Linked DNA regions of Nitrobacter winogradskyi Nb-255. The protein of the gene in region 1 binds, or shares a complex with, the protein of each later gene. Links are inferred from orthologs where the notes say so. Each region holds a gene or a part of one and is shown on either strand. Other genes may lie near its edges. The genes, in order: NWI_RS10495 and dnaG.

Region 1 (15,610 bases):
CGAACATCCGACCCAGGCGCTGCTGGACGCATTGACCATCCGCCGCAACAAGGGACGGCTCGACGGACTTCTGGTCGCGATCTGCGGCGACGTTCTCCACTCGCGCGTCGCGCGCTCCAACATCATCCTGCTCAACGCCATGGGCGCGCGGGTCCGCGTCGTCGCGCCGTCCACGCTGCTGCCGCCGGGCATCGAGCGCATGGGCGTCGAAGTCGCCCGCGATATGCGCGAGGGATTGGACGGCGCGGACATCGTGATGATGCTGCGGCTGCAGCGCGAGCGGATGAGCGGCTCGTTCGTGCCGTCGAGTTCCGAGTACTTCCACTATTTCGGCCTCGACCAGAAAAAGCTCGCCTATGCCAAACCCAACGCGCTGGTCATGCATCCGGGACCGATGAATCGCGGCGTCGAGATTGACTCGATCGTCGCGGACGGCACGCAGTCGCTGATCCGCGAGCAGGTGGAAATGGGCGTGGCGGTGCGGATGGCGGTGCTGGAAGCGCTGGCGAGGAACCTGCCGAATGCATGAACCCGAGCCCTCCCACCGATTTGCACGGCGAGCATTGTCACGCGCGATGTTAGCGAACAGTTCGCAAAGGTGCGGCATATGCTGAGCGGCCATCGCCCGATCCTGCTCGCCAATGCCCGCATTGTCGATCCCGCGCGCGATCTCGACGGCCCCGGCGACGTGCTCATCGCCGATGGGGTTATTCGCGATGCGCGGCACGGCATCGGCGCGGCGGGCGCGCCCGAAGGCACCGACATCATCAACTGCGCCGGCATGATCGTCACGCCGGGCCTGATCGACATCCGCGCCTTCGTCGGCGAACCGGGCGCGGGCCATCGCGAAACCTTCGCATCGGCAAGCTGCGCCGCCGCCGCCGGCGGGATCACCACCATTGTCTGCCAGCCTGACACCTCGCCGGTGATCGACAATTCTGCCACCGTCGATTTCGTGCTGCGCCGCGCGCGGGATACCGCGATCGTCAACATTCATCCGATGGCGGCGCTGACCAAGGGTCTTGCCGGCAAGGAGATGACCGAGTTCGGCCTCCTGAAGGAAGCGGGCGCGGTCGCCTTCACCGACGGCGCCCGCAGCGTGATGAACGCGCAGGTGATGCGCCGCGCCCTCACCTATGCCCGCGACTTCGACGCGCTGATCGTCCATCATACCGAGGATGCTCATCTCGTCGGCGACGGCGTCATGAACGAGGGCGAACTGTCTTCCCGCCTCGGATTGACGGGTGTTCCGGCGACCGCGGAAGCGGTGATGCTGGAGCGCGACATGCGGCTCGTCGGGCTGACCGGCGGCCGTTACCACGCGGCGTCCCTGACCTGCGCGGAATCGCTCGATATCCTCATGCGAGCGCGCGACGCCGGGCTCCCGGTCAGCGCATCCGCATCGATCAATCATCTGACGCTGAATGAGAACGATATCGGTCCGTACCGGACGTTTCTGAAATTGTCGCCGCCGCTGCGCGGCGAGGACGACCGACGCGCGCTGGTCGCAGCGCTGGCGTCGGGCCTGATCGATGTGGTGATGTCCGACCATAACCCGCAGGACGTGGAAACCAAGCGGCTGCCGTTCGCGGAAGCCGCCGCAGGCGCGATCGGGCTGGAGACCATGCTGACGGCCGCGCTGCGGCTCGTGCACAACGCGGAACTCGACTTCAAGACGCTGATCCGGGCGATGTCGACGCGGCCCGCGGAGCTGCTGGGTTTGCCGGGCGGATCGCTGCGACCGGGCGCGCCCGCCGATGTCATCGTGATCGATCCTGACGTGCCATGGATTCTCGATCCCGCCGATCTCAAATCGCAATGCAAGAATACGCCATTCGACGAATCCCGGTTCTCGGGTCGGGTTGTTCGGACGATCGTCGGCGGACGCACGGTTTTCGAGCACGCCTGACGCGACAGGTTTTGATCGAAAGAAAATTCCATTATCTCGAAAATATCCGTTAATAATCAAAACCATAGGGCCTTCGCCTCCGATACCGTCAGAAGAAGGTCCGGTCATGGATGCAATTTTTGAAAGTTTGTCGTTCGCGTAGATCTTTGCAGTCGAATGTTGATGCCCGCGACGGTGTGAATATCTGCCGTGGCGTGACCATGCCGATCTATGGTTTACATCGACGGCATTTGGCATTCGGAGCCCTTTTCGATGTTTCCTAACGGCCTGATCGCTTTCGCCTTCGGCTACCTGCTCGGCTCCATCCCGTTCGGTATGATCCTGACGCGGATCGCGGGCACACAGGATTTGCGCTCGATCGGTTCGGGCAATATCGGCGCGACCAACGTTCTTCGTACCGGACGCAGGGGGCTCGCGGCGGCGACGCTTCTGGGCGATATGCTGAAAGGCACGGCCGCCGTCGTGATCGCATTGCTCCTCTCCGGACCGGGCGCTGCGATGGCTGCGACGCTTGGGGCATTCCTCGGCCATCTGTTTCCGGTGTGGCTCAAGTTCCGCGGCGGCAAGGGCGTTGCGACATATATCGGCGTGCTGCTCGGCCTGTTCTGGCCGGCGGCGCTGGCCTTTTGCGCGATCTGGCTGCTCGTCGCCTTCACGACGCGCTACTCATCGCTGTCGGCGCTACTCGCCAGCCTCACAACGCCATTGCTGTTGTGGGGTTTCGGGCATCCACAATTCGCGTTGCTGTTTGCGGTGCTGACCGTGCTGTTATGGTTCAAGCACCGCGAAAACATCCGGCGCCTTTTTGCCGGAAGCGAAGGCAGGATCGGCGCGAAAGCGTAAAACGCGTCGGTATCCGGCTGAGGGGGCGGCGTGAACATCCGGGATCCAGACAGACGGCTGAGCGAAGCGCAGCGGACCGACTGGCTGCGGCTGATCCGGTCCGATAATGTCGGGCCGCGAACCTTTCGTTCGCTCGTGAACCACTTCGGCAGCGCCAGCGAGGCGCTCGTCCGCCTACCCGATCTGGCGCGGCGTGGCGGCGCTTCCCGCCCCAGCCGGCTTTGCACGGAAGCCGAGGCGCGGAACGAACTGGCGGCCGCGCGGCGGATCGGCGTCAGCCTGCTGGCGCCGGGAGAGGCCGGCTATCCCCCGCACCTTGCAACGATCGACGACGCCCCGCCGCTGCTTGGCGCGCGCGGCAACCTCGATGTCATGGAGCGTCCCATGATCGCCATCGTCGGTTCACGCAACGCATCGGGCGCCGGTCACAAGTTCGCGCAAACGCTGGCGCATGATCTCGGTGATACCGGTTTCGTCATCGTATCGGGGCTGGCGCGCGGCATCGATCAGGCGGCGCATCGCGCCAGCGTGGCGCGCGGCACCGTCGCGGTGCTTGCCGGTGGCCACGACCGCATCTATCCATTGGAACATGAGGATCTGCTGGCAGCCGTATTGGAAAGCGGCGGCGCGATTTCTGAGATGCCGATGGGGCATGTCCCGCGGGCCCGCGATTTCCCGCGGCGCAACCGCCTGATCTCGGGCGCCGCGATCGGCGTTGTCGTGGTCGAGGCGGCGCATCGTTCCGGCTCTCTGATCACCGCCCGCATGGCCGCCGAGCAGGGCCGCGAGGTTTTCGCCGTGCCGGGCTCACCGCTCGATCCGCGCGCCACCGGCACCAATGATCTCATCAAGCAGGGCGCGACGCTGATCACCGAGGCAGCCGACGTCATTAATGCTGTCCGGCCGATTATAAGACGGCCGGTTGATCTGCCCGCCGAAGAACCGGAGCCCGGCGAGCCCTGGACCGAAGAGCCCGCCGCAAGCGACCGTGCGCGGATCATCGCCTTGCTCGGTCCGGCGCCGATCGGACTTGACGATCTGATTCGGATGGCGAATGCCCCGCCGGCCGTCGTGCGCACGGTCCTGCTTGAACTGGAACTGGCCGGACGGCTGGAGCGCCATGGCGGCGGCCTGGTATCAATGATGTGACCGCGATCTGACGGGCTGTCCGCTCCGATTCGAAGTTGCAGCGATCAAGCAGAGCGTTTTCAAGCGAAGTGGGCACCTGTTCGCGTGAAGAAAACGCGTCAAATCAAAACCTGAGAGCCTCGAAGGCGGCTACCGGTCGGGAGCCGGTGGCGGCGTGGGCGACGAAGCGGCGGGCTCCGTCGACGGCGGAGTGTTGCCCTCGCCGGCCTTCGGTGCGGGCGTCACCGCTGGAATGGGGTCGGCGCGAAGCGGCGCGGCTTTCGGTTCGCCCGAGGTCGGAGCGTCGGCCGGGATGCTGTCGGGCTTGCCGCTTCCCGCCGCGCCGGACTTTCCGGCTTCGGATTTATCAACGCCGGGTTTGCCCTCGGCTCCGTCCTTGCCAATGTCGGGCTTGTCATTCCCGGATGGAGCAGGATCAGGTTTCGGCGCGGGCGTCACCGCGGGAACGGGATCGGCACGTAGAGGCACGGTTTTCGGTTCACCGGAAGTCGCGGCATCGGCCGGCGTGGCGTCGGGCTTGTCGCTTCCCGCCGCATTGGATTTTTCTGTTTCAGGTTTGTCGGCTGTTCCGTCTTTGCCGACGCCGGGTTTGTCACTCGCGGATGACGCAGAATCAGGTTTCGGCGTCTCGGAATCGACCGCCTTCGGATTTGCGGCCCGCCCCGAAGCAGACTGTTTCCCGTCGGCTTCGTCCTTGGCGGATTCCTGTTTTGGCGCTTCGTCCTTCGCCGCCTTGTCTTCGGCCGCATCTTCCTTGGCGGGCCCTGCGTTGGAAGCTGCTCCCTTGGCGGTTTTTCCCTGAGCTGCTTCTTCCTTGACGGCTTCGTTTTCCTTGGGCGGCGTCGCGCCGGACGGTTCGGTCTTCGCCGTCTCGGGCTTCGCAGCGGCGTCGGACGGAGACGCGCCCTGCCCCGCCGCACCGGCTTTCGCCGCCTCTTCCGGGCTCTGCTTGCCGGGCTTTCTCTTGTTCGCGGGCGTCCGCCGGTCCCTGCTCCCCTGAGCCTCGTTCTGCGGCGCGGCAGCCTCAGGAGGCTGAGTCGCCTGCGGAAGCGGTTTCCTGCCCTGTCGTTCCGTCTGTCTTGGTTCCGTTCTCAGATCACCCGGATGTGACTTCGGCGGCTCGACGCGACGGCGCTGATCGGTCGCGCCGTTGGAGATCAAATAAGCACTCAACATCCCGGCCATGTCGGGGCCGGTGGTGTAATGCTGACGCAAAAATCCCGGCAGCGATCCGGGAGGCACCGTCCTGAGCAGTCCCCGAGCCCCTTTGTGGCAGGCTGCGCAGTTCCCGGAGAAAATCTGGGCAGCCGATTTTCCCGCGTCGAGATTTTTCGCTCCCGCGCCACCTGCCGCGAAAACAACGGTCACGAGCATCACCGTCGCTAGGCTGAGCGCTCGGCTCGACATTCTCATCCTCCGGGTGCGGAAACTGCGCTGCCATCGCAGCGGCCACGTTTTAGCTCATTACGCCGCGAATGGAAGCGCCGAGATAGACGCAGAGTACATCGCATCTTCATTTCGGATATCGACGTTGCGGTCAGAGCACTGGTGAAGCCGACCATGCGACACTACATTCTCATGGAACTTGGACACCATTCCCGGAGTTACGGCGGCCAGAGTCTTTTTCAACTGCGTTGAACCAGACACGTCGCTTAACTTTTGTTTGAGCATGATCTCATCCGAAAGCCGGTTTCCACTTTTCGGGATCATGCTCTAGCGCGCGTCCTCGTGTTGATGGTGGTTTCGATGGACCGTGTATTACGGTTTTTTCTGAACCAGTTTGTCCGGCGCGGCTCGATCACATTCGTAACCGCGAGCGGCCTGACCTTTACCTGCGGCGACGGCACCGGCGAACCTGTTCGGGTGCGGCTGACGACGAGCGAAGTCGCGCGCCAGCTTCTGCTCGATCCTGAAATGTCCTTCGGCGAGACCTATACCGACGGCACGTTGCTGATCGAACGGGGATCAATCGCGGACCTCCTGACGGTAATCCTCGACCAGCCCGACGTCATGCCCCGCTGGGGGAAGTTGCAGTGGTGGCTCCGCTATCTCGTCCGCAACATCCAGCAGTTCAACCCACGCGGGCGGTCAAGGGATAACGTCGCGCGCCATTATGACCTCGACGGCAGGCTTTATTCGCTGTTCCTCGATGCGGACCAACAATACAGTTGCGCGTATTTTGAAACCCCCGACACGACGCTGGACGACGCCCAGCTTGCAAAGAAACGGCATATCGCCGCCAAGCTTCTGCTCGAACGCGATCACAGCGTCCTTGATATAGGTTCGGGCTGGGGCGGCCTCGGCCTGTATCTCGCTGAAATGACCGGGGCCAACCTCACCGGCATTACGCTATCAACTGAACAGTTTCAGGTGTCCAACGCCCGCGCGGTGGAGAAAAAGCTGACGCGGTCGGCGAAGTTTCTGCTCCAGGATTATCGCGACATTCCCGGACCGTTCGATCGCATCGTATCCGTCGGAATGTTCGAGCACGTCGGCGTCGACCACTACGATACCTTTTTCAAGCGCTGCGCCGGGCTGCTCGAACCTGACGGCGTCATGCTGCTGCATTCGATCGGCCGTTCGGAAGGTCCGGGCATCACCAATCCCTGGATCGCGAAATACATCTTCCCCGGCGGCTACATCCCCGCGCTGTCGGAAGTCCTGCCGGCCATCGAAGGCGCCGGACTGCTGGTCTGCGACATCGAAGTCCTGCGTCTGCACTATGCGGAAACGCTGAAGGCATGGCGGGAGCGCTTCATGGCGCGACGCGAGGAAGCGGTGCGGCTATATGACGAGCGGTTCGCGCGGATGTGGGAATTTTATCTGGCGGCATCGGAAATGTCGTTCCGGAAGCAGAATCTGATGAATTTCCAGATTCAGATCACGAAACGGCAAGGCATCGTGCCTGTAACGCGCGACTACATCCAGCGCGGGGAAGCAAAGCTGCGCGGTCTGGAGCAAAAACACCGGCCCCGGCTTCAAATCGCGTGAGAATGATGCATGATCAACAGCAGCTTATGCTTCCTGCATCGCGGCTCGACAATGAGTCGCGGAGAAGGTTCAGCCGGCAGTCAAGTTCGTTGCGTTATCGACTCGAGTTTCATTTAAGGTCATGTGGGAATCGGGCATAAGGGGCATGACCTTGCTTCCGCCGTCCGCCGGCGCGGCGCTTTATGCGGGGCCCATATCCCGCAAATATAGCGGGGCCGTATCCCGCAAAAATAGCGGGGCTCGTATCCCGCAAATGATAAAGGTCAGAATCCGAAAGCCATGGCTGATTCGAACATCCTGAAGCTTGCGCCTGATGCGACGACGCCAGCCTATCGCACCCCGCCGCATAATCTCGAAGCGGAGCGCGACCTTCTCGGCGCCATTCTCGTCAACAACGACGCATTCTACAGGGTGTCCGATTTCCTCGAGCCGAAGCACTTCTTCTACCCGGTGCATCGGACCATCTTCGAGACCGCGGGCAGCCTGATCCGCAGCGGCAAGATCGCGACGCCCGTCACGGTCAAGACCTTCATTCCCGCTGACACCGACATCGGCGGAATGACCGCAAGCCAGTACCTCGCCCGGCTGGCGGCGGAAGCCACCACGATCATCAACGCCCTGCACTACGGACGCACGATCTATGAGCAGGCGCTGCGCCGCGACCTGATCCACATCGGCGAGGACATGGTCAACGTCGCCTATGACGCGCCGGTCGATTTCGCGCCCAAGGCGCAGATTGAGGATGCCGAGCGCCGGCTCTACGAACTCGCCGAATCCGGCGGCTATGAAGGCGGCTTCCAGAAATTTTCCCAGGCGATGAAGACCGCGCTCGACATGGCGGCCAACGCCTATCGCCGCGACGGGAAGCTGTCCGGCATCGCGACGGGATTGCGTGACCTCGACTCGCGAATGGGAGGGTTGCAGCCGTCCGATCTGATCATCGTGGCGGGACGGCCGGGCATGGGCAAGACGGCGCTCGCCACCAACATCGCCTACAACATCGCCAAGGCCTATCAGGCGGAGCTTCAGCCCGACGGCACGATGAAGACCGTCAATGGCGGGATCGTTGGCTTCTTCTCCTGCGAAATGTCGGCCGAGCAACTGGCGACGCGTATTCTCGCCGAGCAGACCAGCATCGCTTCCAGCAATATCCGACGCGGCGGCATCACCGAAAGCGACTTCGAGAAGATCCGCGATCACACCATCGAGCTGGAGCACCTGCCGCTCTTCGTCGACGAGACCGGCGGCCTGTCGATTTCGCAGTTGACGGCGCGCGCCCGCCGCCTGAAGCGCCAGAAGGGGCTCGACGTGCTGATCGTCGACTACATCCAGCTTCTGCTGGGCAGCGGCAAGCGCAGCGACAACCGCGTGCAGGAAGTCACCGAGATCACAACCAGCCTGAAAGCATTGGCGAAAGAACTGAACGTTCCGATCCTCGCGCTGTCGCAACTGTCGCGTCAGGTCGAAAGCCGTGACGACAAGCGCCCGCAACTTTCAGACCTTCGCGAATCCGGTTCGATCGAGCAGGACGCCGATGTCGTGATGTTCGTCTTCCGGGAGGAATACTATCTCCAGAACAAGGAGCCGCGCGCGGGCACGCCGGAGCACGAGAAATGGCAGCTCGATATGTCGCTGGTGCACGGCAAGGCCGAAGTCATCATCGGCAAGCAGCGTCACGGGCCGACCGGCACCGTCGAACTGCAGTTCGAGGGACAGTTCACGCGCTTCAGCGATCTCGCACATGAAGGCCACCTGCCGGAGCGGATCTAGCTTACAGACCTTCCAGGCAGACCGCTCGCGCGGTTGAACCGCCGTGCAGCCGGGCGTAGCATGTAGCATGAATCTCGTGCCCGATTCTAAAGTGAGCGGCGAGCCGGCCGATGCCGGCGCGGCTATTGCGGCAGCCGCGGCAATCGGCACCCTCACGGTCGATCTCGACGCTATCGTCGCCAACTGGCGCAAGCTGGAAAAAACCGCCGTGCCCGCCGAGTGCGCGGGGGTGATCAAGGCTGACGCTTACGGCTGTGGCGCCCGGCCCGTGGCGCGCGCGCTGAGCGCCGCCGGATGCAGGACGTTTTTTGTCGCCACGCTCGATGAGGCGCGGGTGGTTCGCGCCGCCGCTTCCACCGCCGACATCTATGTACTGGACGGATTCTTTCAGAATTGCGGTGACGCCTTCGCGACAATCAATTGCCGGCCCGTGATCGGCGATCTCAATGAACTTGCGGAATGGGACGTATTTTGCCGGCGCACCGGCTGGGCGGGTGGCGCGGCCATCCACATCGACACCGGAATGAACCGCCTGGGTCTCACCCTGGATGAGGCGCAAGGCATCCTTCCAAGGATCAATGCCGGCGATCATGGTGTCACGCTGGTGATGAGTCACCTGGCCTGCGCGGAAAGCCTCCACCATCCGCTCAACGCTAGTCAGGTCGCGGCGTTTCGGGAGATCGCCAGGCAGTTTTCCGGGGTTCCGGCCTCATTGGCGAACTCGTCCGGCATTTTTCTCGGGGCCCAGTATCAGTTCGACCTGGTGCGTCCGGGCGCCGCGCTCTATGGCGTCAACCCCACGCCGGAAGCCGCCAATCCGATGCAGCCGGTCATCGAATTGAAGGCACGGATCATCCAGACCCGCTCGATCGACAGAGGCGAAAGCGTCGGCTACGGCGCGACCTGGACCGCGCGGCGGCCGACGCGGCTTGCCGTCGTCTCGGCGGGATACGCCGACGGCTATTTCCGCGCCGGCGGTAGCAATGACGGCACGCGCGGAGCCGAGGTCGTTGTCGCCGGAACGCGATGCCCGGTGGCGGGCCGAATTTCCATGGACCTGCTGGCGGTCGACATCACCGACCTGCCGGCCCATGCCGGAGTCCGGCGTGGTCATCTGGCGACGCTGATCGGCGAGGGCATCACCGTGGACGAACTTGCCCACCATTTCGGCACCATTGGTTACGAGGTACTCACCAGCCTCGGCGGCCGCTACCACCGGATCTATAAAGGCGGCCCGGCCGAGCCTCGAACCTGACACCCGATCAATGGCTAAATCCGCCCTCTCCTTCGTCTGCCAGAACTGCGGCGCGGCCTATAACCGCTGGCAGGGAAAGTGTGACGGCTGCGGCGAATGGAATACGCTGGCCGAGGAGGATATCACCGGCGCGACGACGATGCCGGTCAGCGTGCGTTCCAGGCGCAAGGGCCGGCTGTTCACGCTGGAGACGCTGACGGGCAAGACGCAGGACGCGCCGCGCCTCTCCTCCGGCATGGCCGAACTTGATCGCGTGACCGGCGGCGGCTTCGTGCGCGGCTCCGTCCTTCTGGTCGGCGGCGATCCGGGAATTGGCAAATCGACCCTCCTTACGCAAGCGACGAGCCTTTTGGCGCGCTCCGGCCATCGCGCGGTCTATATCTCGGGCGAGGAAGCGGTCGCGCAGGTGCGATTGCGCGCCGAGCGCCTTGGGCTTGCCGACGCGCCGGTGCAACTGGCGGCGGAAACCTCGGTTGAGGATATCGTCGCCACCCTGTCCGAAGGCACGGTGCCGCGTCTCGTGGTGATCGACTCGATCCAGACCATGTGGACCGACACGGTGGAATCCGCGCCGGGAACGGTCACGCAGGTTCGCGCCTCGGCGCAGGCGCTCATTCGTTTCGCCAAAAAATCCGGGGCGGCCCTGATCCTGGTGGGCCATGTCACCAAGGACGGCCAGATCGCCGGCCCCCGCGTGGTCGAGCACATGGTCGACGCCGTGCTGTCGTTCGAAGGTGAAGGCTCGCAGCAATTTCGTATTCTGCGAGCGGTGAAGAACCGGTTCGGTCCCACCGACGAGATCGGCGTCTTCGAGATGACGGGACTGGGCCTGCGCGAGGTCTCCAACCCGTCCGAACTCTTCCTGTCGGAGCGCGACCTCGGCAGTCCGGGCACGGCGGTATTCGCGGGCATCGAGGGCACAAGGCCGGTGCTGGTGGAATTACAGGCGCTGGTGGCGCCGACCTCGCTCGGCACGCCGCGACGCGCGGTCGTCGGCTGGGATTCGAGCCGGCTATCGATGGTGCTGGCGGTTCTCGAAGCGCATTGCGGGGTCAAGCTTTCGGGACACGACGTTTATTTCAATGTAGCGGGCGGTCTGCGCATCAACGAGCCGGCCGCCGATCTTGCCGCGGCCGCGGCGCTGGTGTCATCGCTGACAAACGCCCAGCTCCCGACCGACGCGGTCTATTTCGGCGAGATTTCGCTATCCGGCGCGGTCAGGCCGGTGGCGCAAACCACCGCGCGGCTCAAGGAAGCCGCCAAGCTCGGATTCGGACGTGCCGTGCTGCCGGAATCGGCCCGTGGAGATATCGGCGGCGATGCCGGTCTTTCCCTCGATGCGGTCGCCGGATTGACCACGCTGGTGGCGGATATCGCCGCGCGCGGTCAGGCCCGCCCTGGCAGCCCTGGCAAGCGCACGGACCCGGAGAAAAATGCCACACCCGGCCAAAACCGTCGTCAGGGAGGCTAAAGCGGCGTGACGTTGCGGCCTGCCGCCGCTATACATCCCGCGCCAGCCGCAAGGCTAGAGCATGATCCCGAAAAGTGGAAACCGGTTTTCGGAAAAGATCATGCTCGAATAATACTGCGGATGTATCGTACGATAGCCTGCCCAGGCAGGTAATCAAACGACGATTCGCGGTTTTCGAGATTTACGAGCGGACCTGACCAGCCGATGCCGATAACAATCCTCGACCTCGTTCTGCTCGGCGTGATGCTGATTTCGGGCCTGCTGGCGATGATTCGCGGCTTCATGCGCGAAATCCTGTCGATCGCCTCATGGGGCATCGCCGCGCTGGCCACCCTTTACTCATTCCAGAAGCTCCTGCCGTTCGCGAAGAATTACTTCAACAACGACACGATCGCCGCGGCGGCCGTGATCGGCGGCGTTTTCATCGGCACCCTGATTGTCATTTCCATCCTCACGACACGCATCTCGGACATGGTTCTCGATTCGAGGATCGGCGCGCTCGACCGCACCCTTGGTTTCCTGTTCGGGCTTGCGCGGGGACTGCTCATCGTCGTCGTCGCTTTCCTGTTCTTCACCTGGCTGGTTCCGGACAAGCAGCGGCCGGACTGGGTCACGGGGGCGAAATCGCTCACGGTGCTCAACTCCACCGGCACCTGGCTACAGTCGCTCTTGCCGGACGATCCAGAGAACACCATCTTAAACAAACTCAAGAAGAATAAGCCCGAAGTGGAGCAACCGGATTCGGAACCTGCTGAGTCTCCGGGTTCCGATGGCTATTCCAAACCTGCCCGGGACAGCCTGCAAAAGCTGATCGACGGCAAACCGGCGGAACATTAGTTGGGAGCGCGGACTTGACGTTCACGTCTTACTCAGGTGCCGCCGAAAAGCGAGGCGCAATGGATTGTCAGCAGAGCCTTTCCAGCGACGCCTCCCCCAACGATCCCGACACTGATTTTGATCTTGACGGCGACACGCTGCGCGAGGAGTGCGGCGTGTTCGGCATTTTCGGCCATCCGGAAGCCGCGGCGATCACCGCGCTCGGCCTTCATGCTCTCCAGCACCGCGGCCAGGAAGCAGCGGGAATCGTGACCTTCGACGGCCACCGCTTCCACTCCGAACGCCGGCTCGGGCTTGTCGGCGACGCCTTCTCCCGCCGCGAGGTGATTGAACGTCTTCCCGGCAGCGCCGCTGTCGGCCACACCCGTTATTCCACCACCGGCGGCACCATCCTGCGCAACGTGCAGCCGCTGTTCGCAGAACTTCACGCCGGCGGCTTCGCCGTCGCCCACAACGGCAACCTCACCAACGGACTGACGCTGCGCCGCGAGCTGGTGGGCCGTGGCGCCTTGATGCAATCGACCTCCGATACCGAGGCCATCCTTCATCTGGTCGCGCAGTCGAGGCGCGGTCGTTTCATAGAGCGCTATATCGAAGCGCTCCGGGCCATTGAGGGCGCTTATGCGCTGGTGTCGCTGACCAACAAGAAGCTGGTCGGAGCGCGCGATCCGCGAGGCATCCGTCCGCTCGTGCTCGGCGAACTCGACGGTTGCCCGATCCTTGCCTCGGAAACCTGTGCGCTCGACATCATCGGCGCCAAGTATGTCCGTGACATCGAGCCCGGCGAAGTCATCGTGTTTCACCGCAAGGATGACGTCATTCAAACCGAAATTCACAAGCCCTTTCCTCCGATGCCGCCCAGGCCGTGCATCTTCGAGTATATCTATTTTTCACGGCCGGATTCGATCGTCGCAGGCCGTTCGGTCTATGAAGTCCGCAAGGCGTTCGGCGCGCAACTGGCCCGCGAAAGCCATGTCGATGTCGATGTCGTCGTGCCGGTGCCCGATTCCGGCGTGCCGGCCGCCCTTGGCTACAGTCGTTTCTCCGGGGTGCCCTACGAACTAGGCATCATCAGAAATCACTATGTCGGCCGCACATTCATTCAGCCCGCCCAAAGCGTTCGCGAACTCGGCGTCCGGATGAAACATTCCGCCAACCGCGCCGCGATCGCCGGCAAACGCATCATCCTGATCGACGACTCGCTGGTGCGCGGCACGACTTCGAGAAAGATCGTCCGCATGATGCGCGATGCCGGGGCTACGGAGGTGCATTTCCGCCTCGCCTCGCCTCCGATCATTCATCCCGATTACTACGGCATCGACCTGCCCGACCGGAACGGGCTGTTGGCCGCGACCCACAGCCTCGAAGAGATGCGTGAGATGATCGGCGCGGATTCGCTGGCCTTCCTCTCCATCGACGGCATGTACCGCGCTATGGGCGAACCCGGCCGCGATCCCGCGCATCCGAAATACGCCGACCATTGCTTTACGGGCGCCTATCCGACCAGCCTTACCGACCATACCGACGTCGAACCGCAGCCTCATCAGTTGTCGTTGCTCGCGGAAGCCAGCTGAGCGGAAACGCTCCACGGACGACCTGCGGTCAAAGCTGCCGGACCATGAACGCCGCCGCTTTGCTGTAACCGCGCAGCTTCCGCGCGAGCGTGGAATCGGCACCGATCGCGTCGAGCGGGATTGCGCGGAAGCCGTGTCGCCTCCAGAAACCCGCGGAGCCATTGACGGCGACCAGCGAAACGGTCGCGAGCTTTTCGCTGCCGGCGCGCGCGAGCGCCTGCGAAACCGCCAATGACGCCGCGCCGGTGGCGCGCAGTTGGGGCAGCAATGCGAGGTCATGGAGGTAGTATGTCTCGGGGTCGCCGGGCAACTCGCCGAGCCTTGAATTCAACGCCGGAGGATCCAGCGCCCGCCACGGGTGGCTGATGACATAGCCGCCGATATCGCTGCCCGCGCGGCAGACGAGGCAACCGCCCGCGTAGAGCCGGAGCCGCTCGGCGAAAATCTCCCCGTCCTCCGGAAACGCCGGATGAACTTGACCCGCGATTGCCATGACCCGTGGCAGGTCGGCTGACGACATCGGCCGCCATTGGCCTTTGGCCTCGGCGGATAATTCAGGCATAAGGCGCAAACCTCCGTTCTCGTCACCCCTAGCACGAAGCACCCCTGTCATGACAAAACCGCTCACTTCCCGCGTCGCGCTCGTGACCGGAGCTTCGCGCGGAATCGGCTACGCCACGGCGCGCGCGCTTGCAAAAGCCGGCGCGCATGTGATCGCCGTGGCTCGCACGCAGGGCGGACTCGAAGAGCTTGACGACGACATCCGCGACGGCGGCGGCAGCGCGACGCTGGTGCCGCTCAATCTCTCCGACTTCGACGGGATCGCCCGGCTCGGCGCCGCATTGAACGAGCGCCACGGCAAGCTCGATATTCTCGTCGGCAACGCCGGTATCGCCGGTCCGTCCTCGCCGCTCGGCCACATCGAGATGAAACCATGGCAGGACGTGATGGCGATCAATGTCACCGCGAATTTTCAGTTGATCCGCTGCATGGAGCCGTTGCTGCGGCAGTCGGACGCCGGACGCGCGGTGTTCGTCACCTCCGGCGCCGCCGGCAAGGCCAACGCCTATCGCGGGCCCTACGCGGCCTCGAAGGCCGCGCTGGATACGCTGGTGCGATGCTGGGCGAGCGAAACCGCGACGACCGGAATGCGGGTCAACCTGTTCGATCCCGGGCCGGTCCGGACCCGGCTGCGCGCCATCGTGTTTCCGGGCGAGGATCCCATGACGCTGGACACACCCGAACAAATTGCCGAACTCATCATCCCGATGTGCCTGCCCTCCTGGAGCGAGACCGGAAAACTGTACGACTACAAGAGCCGAAGACTGACAGACTCTCGCGACCGACCGGTTTCGAACCTCTAACAAGAGTTCGGGAACCTTCGCGGAGATATTATCGTTTCCGAGTGATGTGGATACCGGCGCGCGCGAAAAACGCGTCGAAACAACATCTGGAGTTCGCTGTATCCTACCAGGGGTGAAGGGCTTCAGATGGTTCAATCGGTTCGGGAGTGATGATGCAAGCCATAGTGGAACGCGTGATCCGCGCTTTTGCCTTCAAGAATTCGCTATTCAGGGAAAACGTCGGCGATGATCGCCGAACTCCGGCCGAACTGGCCGCCGACTTGCTGGTGAACTACAGAACCCAGCTGATGCGGCGTGCGCAGCCTCCCCAAACTCGCTGACCGGCATCCGGTCCAAGTCACACATCTGACGTCTGAACATCTCAATTCTGCACACCGATGGCTACCAGTCCGCGCCGCTAGAGCATTTTCCGGCGAAGTTGGATACCGGTTCGCCGCAAGAAAATGC
Region 2 (15,677 bases), 460 kb from region 1 along the record:
ACGCGTTTTCTTCACGCGAACCGGTATCCACTTCGCTCGAAAACGCTATAGCCTGCCAGCCCTTGACTTTCAATTAACCCTGTTTGCCGCCTAACCCCGGATTTGGCGAGTCTTTATCACAGTTCCGAGCGTCACCATCCCCGCATCATTTTGTTATTTCAAGGTTCCGCGCGACGCCCCATCCGCGCAGGCGGCGTTCCCTGACCGGCGGTTCGGCGAAATCCGGCTCCTGGAGTATTTCCTAAGTAAGAAGCGCGGCTGATGATACAAGCCGGTCCGCCGCAACTGCGACGAAAACGGCGCAGATGCTCGGCCTTTTGTTTCCCGCAGGCTCAAATGACGCCAAGCGGCTGCTTTTACTAAGTATTTCCAGTCTTTTCGCGGAGCGATGACCCGGTTTCGTGCGCCGGGAGCGTCGATCGCAAGGCACCAGCCAATTCGTGAGACGGCCGGATGAAGGCGACCCCATCCCGCGGCCCGATCAACGGTGGAAACGGAACTTGGCCCAGCGCCTGCCAAGGAGTGGTCATCCCCATAGCTCGCTCGCCATGAAAGTCGTCATGATCGGGTGTCCTGGGCTGCTCATGCGGCAAGATGCATCGTCCCCCCCTTGGGAGCCCAGACGCGAATGATGTCTTCCGCCCACTCCGATAAAGCCACTCCCTCGGCGCTGATGGCTTCCTGCTCGGCGTGACCTTCCCGAACCAGATTCAGCAGCCGCGCGACAGCCGTTTCGTCGCCCTCCCCGGCGTCGAGCCTGGCCCGCTCGATGTCCTCTTCCAGTTGATGCCAAAGCAGGATCCTGATGAAGTGGTCCAGGCACCCTGAGACAAAATCAGACGGCGGATCGTTCTTCAGGACCGGAAAGCGCTCGAACAGCCGGTGCCCGCGCGGTTTTCCCGCTCCCGCGTCTCCGTGAACGGTTTGCAGCGTTTCGTAAAATTCGTGATCCAGTCTCTCCCAGATCACCGAGACCGACAGCTTCGCTTCCGTCACCAACAACTGAAAAAGATGCGATAAAAATTGATCAAAGGCATCAGGAAACTGGAGGCGCAGAACGACATCCCGCTTATCCTCGAGCAATTCAGGATATTGGACCAGCATTCCGAGAAGCACCTTTTGCAGCCCCGAACGCTGATCCTCGCCGCGAATCCTGAGTTCGTTTCGAACAAATTTGGAGCCTGCTTCCTTCTGATTGCGGGACGGCCCTCGATTGACCTGCCAGAAAAGGTTGGCAAGCTGCATCCGTGACGTTCTGAAGAACGCCGTGTTGACGGCCGGATCCTGGATCGTCCGGACCAGAGCATAGAGCCTCTGCTCAAGCGCGGCCTGCTTGTCAGGCGTCCGCACGTCCTGACCATCGGTCTCGCGCTGCCAGAGCACATCCCAGAGCGGCAAGGAGCCCGACAGAACGTTTCGGAAAGCCTCGACCCCCTTTTCCCGGATCAGGTCGTCGGGGTCTTTCTGTTCGTCCATGAACACGAAGCGGAAGGTTTTTCCGACACGAAGCAAGGGCAGGATGCGGTCGATGGATCGATAAGCGGCAGCGACGCCCGCGCGATCGGAATCGAAGCAGACCACGGGCTCGGGAGACAGCCGCCACAAGGTGGCGATCTGCTCTTCCGTGAAAGCGGTGCCCATGGTGGCGACCACGGCCTTGATCCCCGCCTGATAGACCGCGATGGCGTCCATGTAGCCTTCGACGGCGACGACCGAATTGGCCTCGTGCGCCGGCTGGCGAGCGCGGTGAAAGTTGAAAACCACCGATCCCTTGTGAAAGATCGGGGTCTCCGGTGAATTCAGGTACTTGGGCTGAACGTCCTTCCTGAGGGCTCGCCCACCGAAACCTACGAGACGGCCGCGCTGGTCATGGATCGGAATCATGATCCGGTCGCGGAAGCGATCATAAGGAACGGGAATGTCGTCTCCGGCGATCAGCAGGCCGGCCTCGATCATGTCCGCGACCGGGACGCCTTTCGATCCCAGATATTCCTTCAATGCGAAGCGATCGGCGGTGGCGTAGCCGATCCGGAACTCGACGATGCTGGACGGGACGATGGCGCGGTCCGACAGGTAGCCGCGCGCCTGCGCTCCGACGCGCGAGGCAAGGTTCTGCTCGAAATATTTGGCCGCGAGTTCCATCACCTCGAACAGGGATTTCCGGCGCTGCTCCCGCTGCTCGTCCTCACGCGAGTTGCGCGGAAGCGGCAGCCCCGCCATCGCCGCAAGCCGCTCGACCGCTTCGGGAAAGGAAACGCCCTCTGTCTCCATCACGAAGTCAAAGATGTTGCCATGCTTGCCGGTGGAGAAGTCGTGATAGAACTGCTTCTGGTCGTTCACGGTGAACGAGGGCGTCTTTTCCTGCTGGAACGGCGACAGCCCCTTGAATTCGCGCCCTGCCCGCTTCAGCTTCACCCGCCGGCCGACAACTTCCGAAACCGGAAGGCGGGCCTTGACCTCATCAATAAAGCTGGGCGGAAACCTCATGCGCCGTCTCACTCAATCCAGGCGGCGGGTATAACTGCCTGCCGAATCAGCTAGGCACTTCATATTAATGTACTCTATATGTTCCGAGACATATCCCCTACTTCCGTAGTTGTCCACAGGCACCAGAAGTGAAATGACGTTCACAGTCTTCACCGGCGGCGACAGCGGCGCCTGGAGCATCCTGTCCGTCGCTCCCGTCATCGGCGAGAGCCTCATGGCGGCGTCTCATCTGGCGATCGCGCCAAGCCTGTCGCTGGGCGACACCTCCGCGACAACACCGTGGCAGCTTCGCGGCGTCGCCAGTCACGCGCGCTATGTCGAACGCGCCGAGAAGATTGCGCTAACCTCGGTGCAGGCCGGGCTGGGACGCAACGAGGCGACCCGCGCGGCGCTGATTCCCATCAGGAAGTCGGCCGCATGGTGGGAGATGACGCAGGATGAACGTCGAGCCATCTTCGAGGATAAGTCGCATCATATCGCCGCCAGTCTCAAATATCTGCCCGCCATCGCGCGACAGCTCTATCATTGCCGCGATATCGGCGAGCCCTTCGATTTCCTGACATGGTTCGAATACGCACCTGAACACGCCACGATGTTCGAAGATCTCGTCGGCGTCCTGCGCGCGACCGAAGAGTGGACTTATGTGGAGCGCGAGGTCGATATTCGATTGGCGCGCGCGATATGACAGCCCCTGATGCGCAGCCGGCCATCATCGCCCTGCATGAACCGCCCGTCATCGAGCGCAATGTCTCCGGCCTCTCGCCCTTCCTGTTCACCTGCGACCACTATGGGCGCCTGATTCCGGACGCGCTCGGCGATCTCGGTCTGCCGGAAAGCGAGCGGCGGCGGCATATCGCATGGGATATCGGAATCGCCGGCGTTGCCGAACGGCTTTCCGCGGCTCTGGGCGCGCATCTGATCGCGCAACGCTACTCGCGGCTGGTGATCGACTGCAATCGGCCGCCGCACGCCGCAAGTTCGATTCCGGCGCTCAGCGAAGCCACGGTCATTCCGGGAAACGAACGCCTTTCGCAAAGCGAAGCTGACGCGAGGCGGCACGCGATCTTTGAGCCCTATCATCGCCGGATCAAGGAGAGGATCGACGAGCGGCTGGCCAGGAGCCGTCCCACTATTCTGGTTTCGCTGCACAGCTTCACGCCGGTTTACGCCGGGGTCGCACGGCCGTGGCATGTCGGCACGCTGTATCACCGCAGCACGGAGTTGCCGCCGCTATTGCTTTCGCTGCTGCGCGCCGAGGGCGACCTCGTGGTCGGCGACAATGAACCCTATGCGGTGAGTGATTTAACCGACTACACCATTCCGGTGCATGGCGAGGCGCGCGGACTGATGAACAGCGGCATCGAAATCCGGCAAGATCTGATCGGTGACGACGCCGGGCAAGTTGCATGGGCGGATCGGCTGGCGCGCGCTCTGCGCGAGGTCGAGGCGACGCTGATCGCCTCGCAATCATCTTGTGCCTAAAAGTTCAGTCCGTTTTCGTTACCGTCTGAGGCTGATTCAACCACGTTGAATTCAGTCTCAGACGGAGTTCTCCTCGATTTTCGAAGCCGGTTGTCGTGGTCCCGTTATAGCGTTTTCGAGCGAAGTGGATGACCTGTTCGCGTGAAGAAGTAGAGCTTCGCTTCTGATTCATCAGGAGCGAGAGGGCTCTAGATACGTCCCATCAGGATCAGGATCAGGAGGATGACGATCACCAGCCCGAGGCCGCCGCCGCCGTAATAGCCCGTTCCGTAAAACGGCCCCCCGCCGACGCCGCTGAATCCGCCCAGCAACGCGATAATGAGAATGATCAGAATGATTGTGCCGATGCTCATCTCGTTCCTCGCTTAAGTTCAGTCGTCCATGAAAATGGCGAGGAGGATGATCAACGGAATCGGAATTCCCCGATAGTCAAAGCAAAGTCCGCGTCCGAAGCCCGTCCGCCTCCTGTTTACTGAGGCGATAACGCAAGCGCTCGCGCGTCGTTCCCGTGCAGGAACCGAGGTATTTCTTCGGGGGACTGGAACTCATTCAGTTGTGGACAGGATTGCAGGAACCGCGTCCGGGGTGAAGCTAACCCGTCAGCGCGGCCTTCACTACGCCGCTGGCCTTGCCGAAATCCATCTGACCGGCGTATCTGGCTTTCAGCGCGCCGATCACCTTGCCCATGTCCTTGATGCCGCTCGCGCCGGTGTCGGCAATGATGGCGGCGACGGCCGCCTTTACGTCTTCGTCGGACATCTGCTTCGGCAGATAGGTCGAAATGACGGCGATCTCGGCGCGCTCCTGCGCCGCCAGCTCCTCGCGGCCGCCCTTTTCGTAAAGCTCCACCGACTCCTGCCGCTGCTTGATCATCTTCTGCAACAGGCCGAGCAGGTCGCCGTCCGAGAGCGGCGGTTTGCCCTGCCCGCGCGCCTCGATATCGGCGTTCTTGATGGTGGAGTTGACCATGCGCAGCGTGGACAGCCTGCGCTCGTCCCTGGCCTTCATCGCCTCCTTGACGGCGTTGTTGATGTCATCGCGCAGCATCGGAAAGCCTCCCCCTAGCGGTGCCGGACACCGCCAAATCACGCATCGTTACGTTGCGTCGTTACGTTGCGTCGAAAGCAGATGTAGGCCGCGCCGGGGCGCGAGACAACCGGCGTTTGACGCGGTGCGGGAGGGGAGCTATGTCATGCGCTCATGACCTCATCGGAAAACGCTTCAGCCTGGCCGGACCTCAAGCCGACGGCGCTTCTCGTGCTGGCCGACGGCACCGTCATCGAGGGCTTCGGCCTCGGAGCCGAGGGTCAGGCGGTCGGGGAAGTCTGCTTCAACACCGCGATGACCGGCTACCAGGAAATCCTCACCGATCCCTCCTATGCCGGGCAGCTCATCACCTTCACTTTCCCGCATATCGGCAACGTCGGCACCAACGACGAGGACATCGAAACGGTGAACATGGCGGCGACGCCGGGCGCGCGCGGCGTCATCCTGCGCAGCGCTATCACCTCGCCCTCGAACTACCGCGCGGCCAGGCACCTCGATGCGTGGCTGAGGGCGCGCGGCATCATCGGCATCTCGGGCATCGACACCCGCGCGCTGACCGCGCTGATCCGCACCAAAGGCATGCCCAACGCGGTGATCGCCCACGCGAAGGACGGGCATTTCGACCTTTATGGATTGAAAAAGGAGGCGCGCGAGTGGCCCGGCCTCGAGGGCATGGATCTCGTGCCGATGGTGACATCGAGCCAGCGCTACACCTGGGACGAGACGCCGTGGGAGTGGGACAAAGGCTTCGGCCGGCAGGACAGGCCCGAGTTCAACGTCGTCGCCGTCGACTACGGCATCAAGCGCAACATCCTGCGCCTGCTCGCCGGCGAAGGCTGCAAGATCACCGTGGTGCCGGCGGCCACGTCGGCGGAAGACATCCTGGCGATGAAGCCGGACGGCATATTCCTGTCGAACGGCCCCGGCGACCCGGCGGAGACCGGCAAGTACGCCGTGCCGATGATCCGCAAGGTGATCGAGTCGGGCACGCCGACCTTCGGCATCTGCCTGGGTCACCAGATGCTCGGCCTCGCCGTGGGCGCGAAAACCAAAAAAATGCATCAAGGTCACCACGGCGCCAATCATCCGGTCAGGAATGAGACCACCGGCAAGGTGGAGATCACCTCCATGAATCACGGTTTCGCGGTGGACGAGACCACGCTGCCGAAGGGCGCGAAACAAACCCACGTATCGCTGTTCGACGGCTCCAATTGCGGCATTGAACTCGAAGGCAGGCCGGTGTTCTCCGTCCAATATCATCCGGAGGCCTCGCCGGGACCGCGCGACTCGCATTATCTGTTCAGGCGCTTCGCGGACCTGATGCGCGAGAACAAGCGGGCCTGAGAGCGGCCCAGAGCAGGTTTGCTTAGACGGAATCAGCACCCGCCATGCCCGGCTTTATGCTGGCCATGACTGATCCCAGAAGCGTCACGCCTCGTTGTCGCCTTCCTGCCGACTGGCCTCGAACAGGAACCAGACGCGCCGCTCGGTCGCGTCGATGAAATTCTCGATCAGGCTTGCGGTCGCAACGTCCTCGTACTTGTCGCAGATATCATGGGCCTTGCGCATGGCCGCGGCGACTTTCTTGTTGTCGTTCATCAGTTCGCGCAGCATTTCCCGCGGCGGCACAAAACTCTCGTCGTTGTCTTCCAGGGTCTGAAGCTTGGCGATCTGGCCGATCGAGCGCAACGTGGTGCCGCCGATCTTGCGAACCCGCTCCGCGATCTCATCGGTCGTGCCGAATATCTGTTCCGATTGCTCGTCGAGCAGCAGATGGTAGTCGCGGAAATGGCGGCCGCTGACATGCCAATGGAAGTTCTTGGTCTTCAGGTAAAGCGCGAAGGTGTCGGCGAGGATCGTGTTCATGGCCGTCGAAATCTTGCTGACGCCTTCCTCGGAAAGATCGGTCGGCGTGTCGAGCTCCGGGTTCACTTTCCGCAAGGCGGAACTTTTGGCTTGGGTCACGATGCACACTCCTGCTATGAAAAACCGCTACAAGCTGACGTCACAAGCTGACGATGGGACAATTCCGCTGCGCGGCCGAAAGCCCGTTTCGACCTCGGAAAACGCGCTCCACGACAAGTTCGCTAACGCCTGATTCCGCGAGCGGTTCCGGGCGTGGAACACAAAGGTTGCCTGGGCCGTCCATGGATGACTGGATCGCTTTTTACGACTCCGCCCACACCATCTACGTCAGCAAGCTGCATCGCGACGCTCATTTCCGGACCATCGCCCGGAACATCGTCAGCTATATTCCTTCGCGGGATTCCGTCGTCCTCGACTATGCTTGCGGCGAGGCGCTTTCCGCGGAAACGGTGGCCGATGCGTGCGGCCGGCTGATTCTCACGGAGCCCGCGCCCGGCGTTCGCGGCCGGCTGGTGACGAGGTTCACGCCCAACACAAAAATCGATGTGCGCTCGCTGGATGAACTCAGACACATGGATGAGGAATCCATTGATCTGGCGGTGATGAACTCGGTCGCGCAATATATGACGCCGGACGAACTCGATGCCGGCTTCGCCGTCGTCCGCCGCTTGCTCAAGCCGACCGGCCTGCTGGTGCTGGGCGATATCCCGCAGCCGCACATCGGGTTGGCCGGCGACGTGATCGCACTGCTTGGCTTCGCGGCAAAGCATGGCTTCGTGAAGGACGCCCTGCGCGGGCTGGTCCGCACGGCGATGTCCGATTACCCGCAGCTCCGCCTAAGGATCGGGCTGCAACGCTACAGCGAGGCCGAGATGCTGGCCAAGCTCGCCGCCGCAGGAATGACGGCGATCCGGGCGCCGGTCAATATCGGCCACAACGCTTCGCGAATGACGTTCCTCGCCGGGAGGCCCGTCAAGGCCGACCGCGGCGCGACCGCCGCGCGATAGACGTGCCCAGAGCATTTTCGCTTCTGATTGAATCAGAAGCGAAGCTCTGGATTGTAGTTCTGACGCGTTTTTTTCACGCGAACCGGTGTCCACTTCGCTCGAAAACGCTATAGCCGGGATTAACGTTAAGCCACGGTAAGACTCGCCGCCAGACGATTATTGCAGAATATTACTGGCGGCCCGGTGGCGGAAGTTCGACGCGGGAGCTGTGCAAAGCTTTTTATCCTGGTTCAAGTCCAGGCTGGGCCTCCAACTTTTCTTCACGGTTCATGAAAATCCGACGTGCCCCCCGGCCAGGGCATGTTTCTCCGCGACGGGAAAAAGCCCCGACCGCGCGCTTCAAGTTCTTACTTACCAGCGATGCCCGTGCCGATGATGCAGACGGTGGCGGGGACGCCATAACGGTGATGCCTGTAAAATCGCGGCGCACCAGGGCCGAGTTCTCGGCCCGGCGTAGCCGCCGCGGCTCCGCGTTTCCTAACGCGACGCGAGGGCGAGCGCGCCTTCCGGGAAATCCGCGCCAACGCCAAACCCGATCCAATCAGGCCAGATCCAATCAATGGGGAATGCGCGCTCCCGGCACGCGTTTGCGGCCGTGAGGAATGGAGCGGATTCGATGAATCGAACATCGGTCTGCGACCTGGAAGCCGCTGCTTTGCCACTAAGCTAAATCCGCGCAGGGGCTCATTAGCATATCACCACCCCTCATGCGCCTGAAACCCGTGATTAACCTTACAATGCACGATCACTCCCTTTAGCGGTACCCTGAGCTTTCCGGTTTCAACGGACCGCAATAGCCGGTTGATCGGCAGCCTGAAGGTCTTTTCCGCCTTCGAAATCTGGTCTATAGCGTTTTCGAGCGAAGTGGATGACCTGTTCGCGTGAAGAAAACGCGTCAAATCAAGCTCTGAGAGCCTCGCTTCTGATTCCATCAGAAACAAAAAGGCTGTAAAGACACCTCGCGCGCGAAGATCGCGCTCTTGTTCAAGGGACGCGCGGCTCGCGCGTCCTTTTTTTGTGCCCGATTTTCACCCTTTTGTGCCGATCTTCACCCCTGGAACTTGATGCCTAAACGCACCGACATTTCGACCATTCTCATCATCGGCGCCGGTCCGATCGTCATCGGACAGGCCTGTGAGTTCGACTATTCCGGCACCCAGGCGGTAAAGGCGCTCAAGGAAGAGGGTTACAGGGTTGTCCTGGTCAACTCCAACCCCGCCACGATCATGACCGACCCCGACCTGGCGGACGCCACCTATATCGAGCCGATCACCCCGGAAATCGTCGGTAAGATCATCGAAAAGGAGCGTCACGTCGTTCCCGGCGGTTTCGCGCTGCTGCCGACCATGGGCGGCCAGACCGCGCTGAACTGCGCGCTATCGTTGCGCCGGCAGGGTACGCTGGAGGATTTCGACGTCGAAATGATCGGCGCGACGGCGGACGCCATCGACAAGGCGGAAGACCGGCAACTGTTCCGCGAGGCCATGACCAGGATCGGCCTGGAGACGCCGAAATCGCGGCTTGCCAATGCGTCCGCGATGAAAAAGGCCGATCGCGACGCCTACCTAGCCGAGAAGGAAAAACTCTCGGGCGACGCGCTGGCCGAACTCGAGCGGCAATGGACGCTTGGCGAGGGCGAGCGGCGCAAGCGCTACCAGCAGCAGGCGATGGCCGAAGCGCTGATGGCGCTGTCCGAGATCGGCCTGCCGGCGATCATTCGCCCCTCCTTCACCATGGGGGGCACGGGCGGCGGCATCGCCTATACGCGCGACGAATTCCTCGACATCATCGAACGCGGCCTGGATGCCTCGCCGACCAACGAAGTGCTGATCGAAGAAAGCGTGCTCGGCTGGAAAGAGTACGAGATGGAGGTTGTCCGCGACAAGAAGGACAACTGCATCATCATCTGCTCGATCGAGAATCTCGATCCGATGGGCGTGCACACCGGCGACTCCATCACGGTGGCGCCGGCGCTGACGCTGACCGACAAGGAATACCAGGTCATGCGCGACGCCTCGCTGGCGGTGTTGCGCGAGATCGGCGTCGAGACCGGCGGCTCCAACGTGCAGTTCGGCGTCGATCCTGTCAGCGGACGCATGGTCATCATCGAGATGAACCCGCGGGTGTCGCGATCCTCGGCGCTGGCGTCAAAGGCGACCGGCTTCCCCATCGCCAAGGTCGCGGCGAAACTCGCGGTCGGCTACACGCTCGACGAGATCGCCAACGACATCACCGGCGGCGCGACGCCGGCATCGTTCGAACCCAGCATCGACTACGTCGTCACCAAGATTCCGCGTTTCGCGTTCGAGAAGTTTCCCGGCGCCTCGACCACGCTCACCACCTCGATGAAATCGGTCGGCGAAGTGATGGCGATCGGTCGCACGTTTCAGGAAAGCCTCCAGAAGGCGCTGCGCGGACTGGAGATCGGCCTCACCGGCCTCGATGAAATCGATATCGATGGCATGGGCAGGGGCGACGACAAGAACGCCATCCGCGCCGCGCTGGGCACGCCGACCCCTAGCCGCCTGCTGCAACTCGCGCAGGCGATGCGGCTCGGCTGGACCGACGAGGAAATCTTCAGCTCCTGCAAGATCGACCCCTGGTTCCTCGCCGAACTGCGCGGCATCGTCGAGATGGAGAACAAGGTCCGCTCCCACGGCCTGCCGGGTAACGCCTTCGGGATGCGTACGCTCAAGGCGATGGGTTTCTCGGACGCGCGGCTCGCGGTGCTCTCCGGCAGGACCGAGGCGGAAGTCAAAGCGCTTCGCCGCACCCTCGGCGTGCGCCCGGTCTACAAGCGCATCGACACCTGCGCGGCGGAATTCGCCTCGCCGACCGCTTACATGTACTCAACCTATGAAGCGCCGTTCGCGGGCGAGGCTGCCGACGAAAGCGCACCGTCGGACAAGACGAAGGTCGTTATCCTCGGCGGCGGCCCCAATCGCATCGGCCAGGGAATCGAGTTCGACTATTGCTGCTGCCATGCCTGCTTCGCACTGTCGGACGCTGGCTTCGAGACCATCATGGTCAACTGCAACCCCGAAACGGTCTCGACCGACTACGATACCGCCGACCGGCTCTACTTCGAACCGCTGACGGCCGAGGACGTGCTGGAGATCATCGACACCGAGCGGCAGAACGGCACGTTGCACGGCGTGATCGTGCAGTTCGGCGGCCAGACGCCGTTGAAACTTGCCCACGCCCTGGAAGCGGCCGATGTGCCGATCCTCGGCACTTCGCCCGAGGCCATCGACCTCGCGGAAGACCGCGACCGGTTCAAGCGCATTCTAGACCGGCTCAAACTGAAGCAGCCGAAGAACGGCATCGCCTATTCGGTGGAGCAGGCGCGACTGGTGGCCGCCGATCTCGGCCTGCCGCTGGTGGTGCGCCCTTCCTATGTGCTGGGCGGCCGCGCCATGCAGATCATCCGCGAGGAAAGCCAGCTCGGTGACTATCTGCTCGAAACCCTGCCCGAACTGGTGCCGGCCGACGTCAAGGCCCGCTATCCGAACGACAAGACCGGCCAGATCAACACCGTGCTCGGCACCAACCCGCTGCTGTTCGATCGCTATCTCTCCGACGCCACGGAGATCGACGTCGATTGCCTCGGCGACGGCAAGGACACTTACGTCGTCGGCATCATGGAGCATATCGAGGAGGCCGGCATCCACTCCGGCGACTCCGCCTGCTCGCTGCCGCCGCGTTCGCTCGACGCGGCCACGATCGCCGAACTGGAGCGGCAGACCCGCGAACTCGCGCTCGGTCTTGATGTCGTTGGCTTGATGAACGTGCAATACGCCATCAAGGACGGCGAGATCTACGTGCTGGAAGTCAATCCCCGCGCCTCGCGCACGGTGCCGTTCGTCGCCAAGGTGATCGGCCTTCCCGTCGCCAAGATCGCGGCGCGGATCATGGCCGGCGAGAAGCTCGCGGGCTTCGAGCTCAAGCCGCAACGGCTCGATCATGTCGGCGTCAAGGAATCCGTCTTCCCCTTCGCGCGCTTTCCGGGCGTCGACACCGTGCTCGGCCCGGAAATGAAATCGACCGGCGAGGTGATGGGCATCGACCGCTCCTTCGAGATCGCCTTCGCCAAGAGCCAGCTTGGCGGCGGCACGCATCTCCCGCGCAAGGGCACGGTGTTCGTCTCGGTCCGAGAGACCGACAAGATGCGCATCCTCGCGACGGTGAAGCTGCTGGCGTCTGTCGGCTTCAGGGTGATTGCGACGTCGGGAACACAACGCTACCTGACCGACAGCGGCGTTTCGGCCGAAAAGATCAACAAGGTTCTGGAGGGCCGCCCGCACATCGTGGACGCCATCACCAACGGCGAGGTGCAACTGGTGTTCAACACCACCGACGGGCCCCAGGCGCTGGCTGACAGCCGCTCGCTGCGGCGCGCCGCCCTCTTGCATAAAGTGCCGTACTACACCACTCTTTCGGGAGCCGTCGCCGCCGCGCAGGGTATCCGCGCCTATCTGGGCGGAGATCTTGAGGTGCGCACCTTGCAGAGTTATTTTTCCGAGACATAGTGTAAGGCTTCAATCGGGCCTGATCGGCCCATAATCGGTCTGTGGGAACCCTGACGAAGCGGAACCTGCCGGCTGCGGAGATTTTTTTGCCCGGCCGAGGCCGGTCGGTTACTGTAGCGGTCGAGACGGACGCTCATTGCGCATAGCGTTTTCGAGCGAAGTGGAAACCGGTTCGCGTGAAGAAAACGCGCCAAACAATCCAGAGCTTTCGCTTCTGATTAAATCAGCAGCGAAGCCCTCTGGGACGAGCCTGAAGCGATCTTCTGAGATCGCACTGGAATCTATAGAGTTTCGAACGCCCTTGATTCCGGATTCACACCAAAGAAGCCGCAAAGATAGGCGAGCGTCGGAATCGAATGTGAGGCGAATGCGGATTTCGCGGGCCGGACTCCGGACGGAAAGCCGCTTCGCGCAACGCGGCAGCGCTGCCGATGAAGCGAAGGACGAAGTGAGATGGTCGAGAAGGTTCCGATGACCCGAGGCGGGCACGCCGCCCTCGCAGACGAACTGAAGAAGCGCCAGTCGGTGGACCGGCCGCGCATCATCGAGCAAATCGCCGAGGCGCGAGCGCATGGCGACCTTTCGGAGAATGCGGAATATCACGCCGCGAAAGAAGAGCAGTCGCACAATGAGGGCCGCATCGCCGAGCTCGAGGACAAGCTGGCGCGCGCCGACATCATCGACGTCAGCAAGCTTTCCGGCGACACCATCAAGTTCGGCGCCACCGTCACGCTGATCGACGAGGACACCGACAAGAAGGCGGTGTGGCAGATCGTCGGCGAGGCCGAAGCCGACGCCAAGCAGGGCCGCATTTCAATCACCTCGCCGCTGGCGCGCGCCCTGATCGGCAAGAAGAAAGGCTCCTCCGTCGAAGTGGTCGCGCCCGGCGGCGCCAAGGCCTATGAGATCGCGAAGGTCGAATGGCGATAGCGCAGGATTGATTATGGTCTCCGCGCTGTTGTCGCGAATCCTAGCGGATTCCTAATGTTCCGAGTCCGGAACAATTCGACGGCGTAGGTGTTAGATATCGCCGGCCCTCGCCAGCGCGTGGCCGGCGCCGTTTTTCTGCGATGCCGCCAATCGGGGGAGCCACGTCATGGATCAAGTTTTCACCAAATGGCAGCCGATCGTCCTCAGTCTGCTTCGGTTCATGAGCGGACTTCTGCTCATGCAGCACGGCACCGCCAAGCTCCTGGGATTTCCGTCGCTGCCGATGTTCGCGGATCTTCAGGTGGCGTCGCTGGTCGGGGTTGCCGGAATCATCGAACTGGTCGGCGGCGGGCTGCTGGTCGTCGGATTGTTCACGCGGGCCGCGGCGTTCATTACATCAGGCATGACGGCGGTCGCCTATTTCCTGGTCCATGCCCCCAAGACCTTCATGCCCATCGCCAATGGCGGTGAACTGGCGGCGCTGTATTGTTTTGTTTTCTTCTACCTGGTGTTCGCCGGCGGTGGCCCGATCAGCCTCGATAAGGTGCTTTTCAACAGGAGTTGAAACCGATCCGGCCTTGTTCAGCCCGGCATCTTCAGCTCCAAGGGCACCGCAGGGGCGTATTTGGAACTGTGAAGCACCAGCGAGGTCCGCACGTTCCGTACATGCGGCGCCGCGGTGAGATGCGCGACGAAATCCTGAAATGTGGCCATGTCGGGCGCCACGCATTTCAGGATGAAGTCCACCTCGCCCGACAGCATCCAGCACTCACGCACGAGCGGCTCACCGCGCACGAACTCCTCGAACGCGCGCAAGTCGGCATCCGCCTGACTGGACAGATGCACCGATGCAAAAACCGTAACCTCGAAACCGAGCCGCTGCGGATCGAGCAGCCCGCGGTATCCCTGAATATAGCCCTCTTCCTCCAGCGTCCGGACCCGGCGCAGGCACGGCGGCGGCGAAATGCCGACCCGTTTCGCCAGTTCGACGTTGGTGATCCGGCCATCGGCCTGAATCTCGCTGAGGATTTTAAGGTCGATCTGGTCCAGACTCTTCGTCACGCCATCCAAATCCCGGCAGCCGGCCCATTGCATCCCCGGCAAGCCCCTCATTAACGCAGGTCGGGTGGCCTACGCAATTTTATTACGCCAATCCGCGCTTTCGCCTTTATAGCGTTTTCGAGCGAAGTGGATACCGCGGTTCGCGTGAAGAAAACGCGGCAGGTTCTTTTCCGAAAACCGGTCTCCACTTTCGGGATCATGCTGCGGAGGAATTTTTCCGGCGGAGGGTTGCATTTTTCGCATGGCGAGGCAGATATGCATAACGTCATTCAGACGCTCCATGTCATCGCTTCCCTGCCGCCCGTTCGCCATGCGGCCGGAGGCCGATTTCCACCAGAGGTCCGCCATCCATGCCTGCCCCCATCCACGCCAAGGTTGTCATCATCGGCTCCGGTCCGGCGGGCTATACGGCGGCGATCTACGCGGCGCGCGCCATGCTGGAGCCAGTGCTGATCCAGGGTATCCAGCCGGGCGGCCAGCTCACCATCACCACCGACGTTGAAAATTACCCCGGCTTCGCCGACGTGATCCAGGGGCCGTGGCTGATGGAGCAGATGGAGAAGCAGGCGGCGCATGTCGGCACCCGGATCGTAACCGACACGGTGAATTCTCTGGATGTGTCGCAACGGCCGTTCCGCCTGACCTGCGACAGCGGCGAGGTTTATCTTGCCGAAACCGTGATTCTCGCCACGGGCGCGCAGGCGCGCTGGCTGGGGTTGCCATCCGAGGACACATTCAAGGGATTCGGTGTCTCTGCGTGCGCGACCTGCGACGGCTTCTTCTATCGCGGTAAAAACGTGATCGTGATCGGCGGCGGCAACACAGCCGTCGAGGAAGCGCTCTTCCTGACCAATTTTGCCTCGCAGGTCACCCTTGTGCATCGCCGCGATCACTTCCGCGCCGAACGCATCCTGCAGGATCGCGCCTTCAAGCATCCCAAGATCAAGGTGATCTGGGACAGCGCCATCGATGAAATCTGCGGCAGCGAGGATCCGCCCAAGGTCACCCATGTGCGGCTGAAGAACGTCAAGAGCGGCGAACTCACCGAGGTCGAGGCCGATGGCGTATTCATTGCGATCGGCCACGCGCCGGCGACCGAACTGGTGACAGGCAAGGTCAAGCTGAAGCCATCAGGCTACGTCGAAGTCGCGCCGAACTCGACGGCGACGTCCGTGCCGGGACTGTTCGCCGCCGGCGATGTCGCGGATGAAGTCTATCGCCAGGCCGTGACGGCCGCCGGCCTGGGTTGCATGGCCGCGCTGGAAGC

What was found.
Region 2: the proteins of NWI_RS10495 (region 1) and dnaG are in contact, whole or in part, in a crystal structure (PDB 2R6A), measured with the Geobacillus stearothermophilus proteins. The link is inferred for Nitrobacter winogradskyi Nb-255 from one-to-one orthologs. Residues at the interface, in WP_033016901.1 of Geobacillus stearothermophilus: Ser13, Glu15, Ala16, Gln18, Glu91, Leu92, Asp94, Ala95, Val96, Pro97, Thr98, Ala99, Ala100, Asn101, Tyr104, Tyr105, Ile108; in WP_049624496.1 of Geobacillus stearothermophilus: Lys456, Leu457, Leu458, Pro459, Ala460, Asn463, Ala464, Leu467, Leu535, Leu536, Ile537, Ala538, Gln544, Glu545, Asp548, Tyr549, His552.

What each region holds. Positions count from the first base shown.
Region 1 is NC_007406.1:2,195,280-2,210,889, forward strand. What follows is about bases 6,523-9,416. They hold NWI_RS10495 (replicative DNA helicase), read left to right. Parts: upstream 6,523-7,171; coding sequence 7,172-8,662; downstream 8,663-9,416. Other genes in these bases: NWI_RS10490 (SAM-dependent methyltransferase), read left to right, coding at 6,523-6,892; alr (alanine racemase), read left to right, coding at 8,730-9,416. Also shown: NWI_RS10460 (aspartate carbamoyltransferase catalytic subunit), read left to right, coding at 1-529; NWI_RS10465 (dihydroorotase), read left to right, coding at 608-1,909; glycerol-3-phosphate 1-O-acyltransferase PlsY, read left to right, coding at 2,162-2,752; DNA-processing protein DprA, read left to right, coding at 2,783-3,901; NWI_RS16490 (hypothetical protein), read right to left, coding at 4,031-5,308; more of NWI_RS10490, read left to right, coding at 5,648-6,522; more of alr, read left to right, coding at 9,417-9,917; DNA repair protein RadA, read left to right, coding at 9,928-11,388; NWI_RS10510 (CvpA family protein), read left to right, coding at 11,593-12,225; purF (amidophosphoribosyltransferase), read left to right, coding at 12,285-13,799; NWI_RS10520 (GNAT family N-acetyltransferase), read right to left, coding at 13,828-14,361; NWI_RS10525 (SDR family NAD(P)-dependent oxidoreductase), read left to right, coding at 14,411-15,163; NWI_RS17960 (hypothetical protein), read left to right, coding at 15,310-15,483. UniProt on the Escherichia coli protein: The main replicative DNA helicase, it participates in initiation and elongation during chromosome replication. Travels ahead of the DNA replisome, separating dsDNA into templates for DNA synthesis.
Region 2 is NC_007406.1:2,663,549-2,679,225, forward strand. What follows is about bases 36-2,996. They hold dnaG (DNA primase), read right to left. Parts: upstream 2,488-2,996; coding sequence 583-2,487; downstream 36-582. Other genes in these bases: NWI_RS12710 (chlorite dismutase family protein), read left to right, coding at 2,621-2,996. In the rest of the region: more of NWI_RS12710, read left to right, coding at 2,997-3,172; NWI_RS12715 (N-formylglutamate amidohydrolase), read left to right, coding at 3,169-3,969; NWI_RS17110 (DUF3309 family protein), read right to left, coding at 4,158-4,322; NWI_RS12720 (GatB/YqeY domain-containing protein), read right to left, coding at 4,561-5,016; carA (glutamine-hydrolyzing carbamoyl-phosphate synthase small subunit), read left to right, coding at 5,170-6,360; NWI_RS12730 (Dps family protein), read right to left, coding at 6,445-6,981; NWI_RS12735 (class I SAM-dependent methyltransferase), read left to right, coding at 7,164-7,889; carB (carbamoyl-phosphate synthase large subunit), read left to right, coding at 8,954-12,418; transcription elongation factor GreA, read left to right, coding at 12,872-13,348; NWI_RS12765 (DoxX family protein), read left to right, coding at 13,515-13,913; NWI_RS12770 (Lrp/AsnC family transcriptional regulator), read right to left, coding at 13,931-14,410; NWI_RS12775 (hypothetical protein), read right to left, coding at 14,480-14,758; trxB (thioredoxin-disulfide reductase), read left to right, coding at 14,761-15,677. UniProt on the Escherichia coli protein: RNA polymerase that catalyzes the synthesis of short RNA molecules used as primers for DNA polymerase during DNA replication.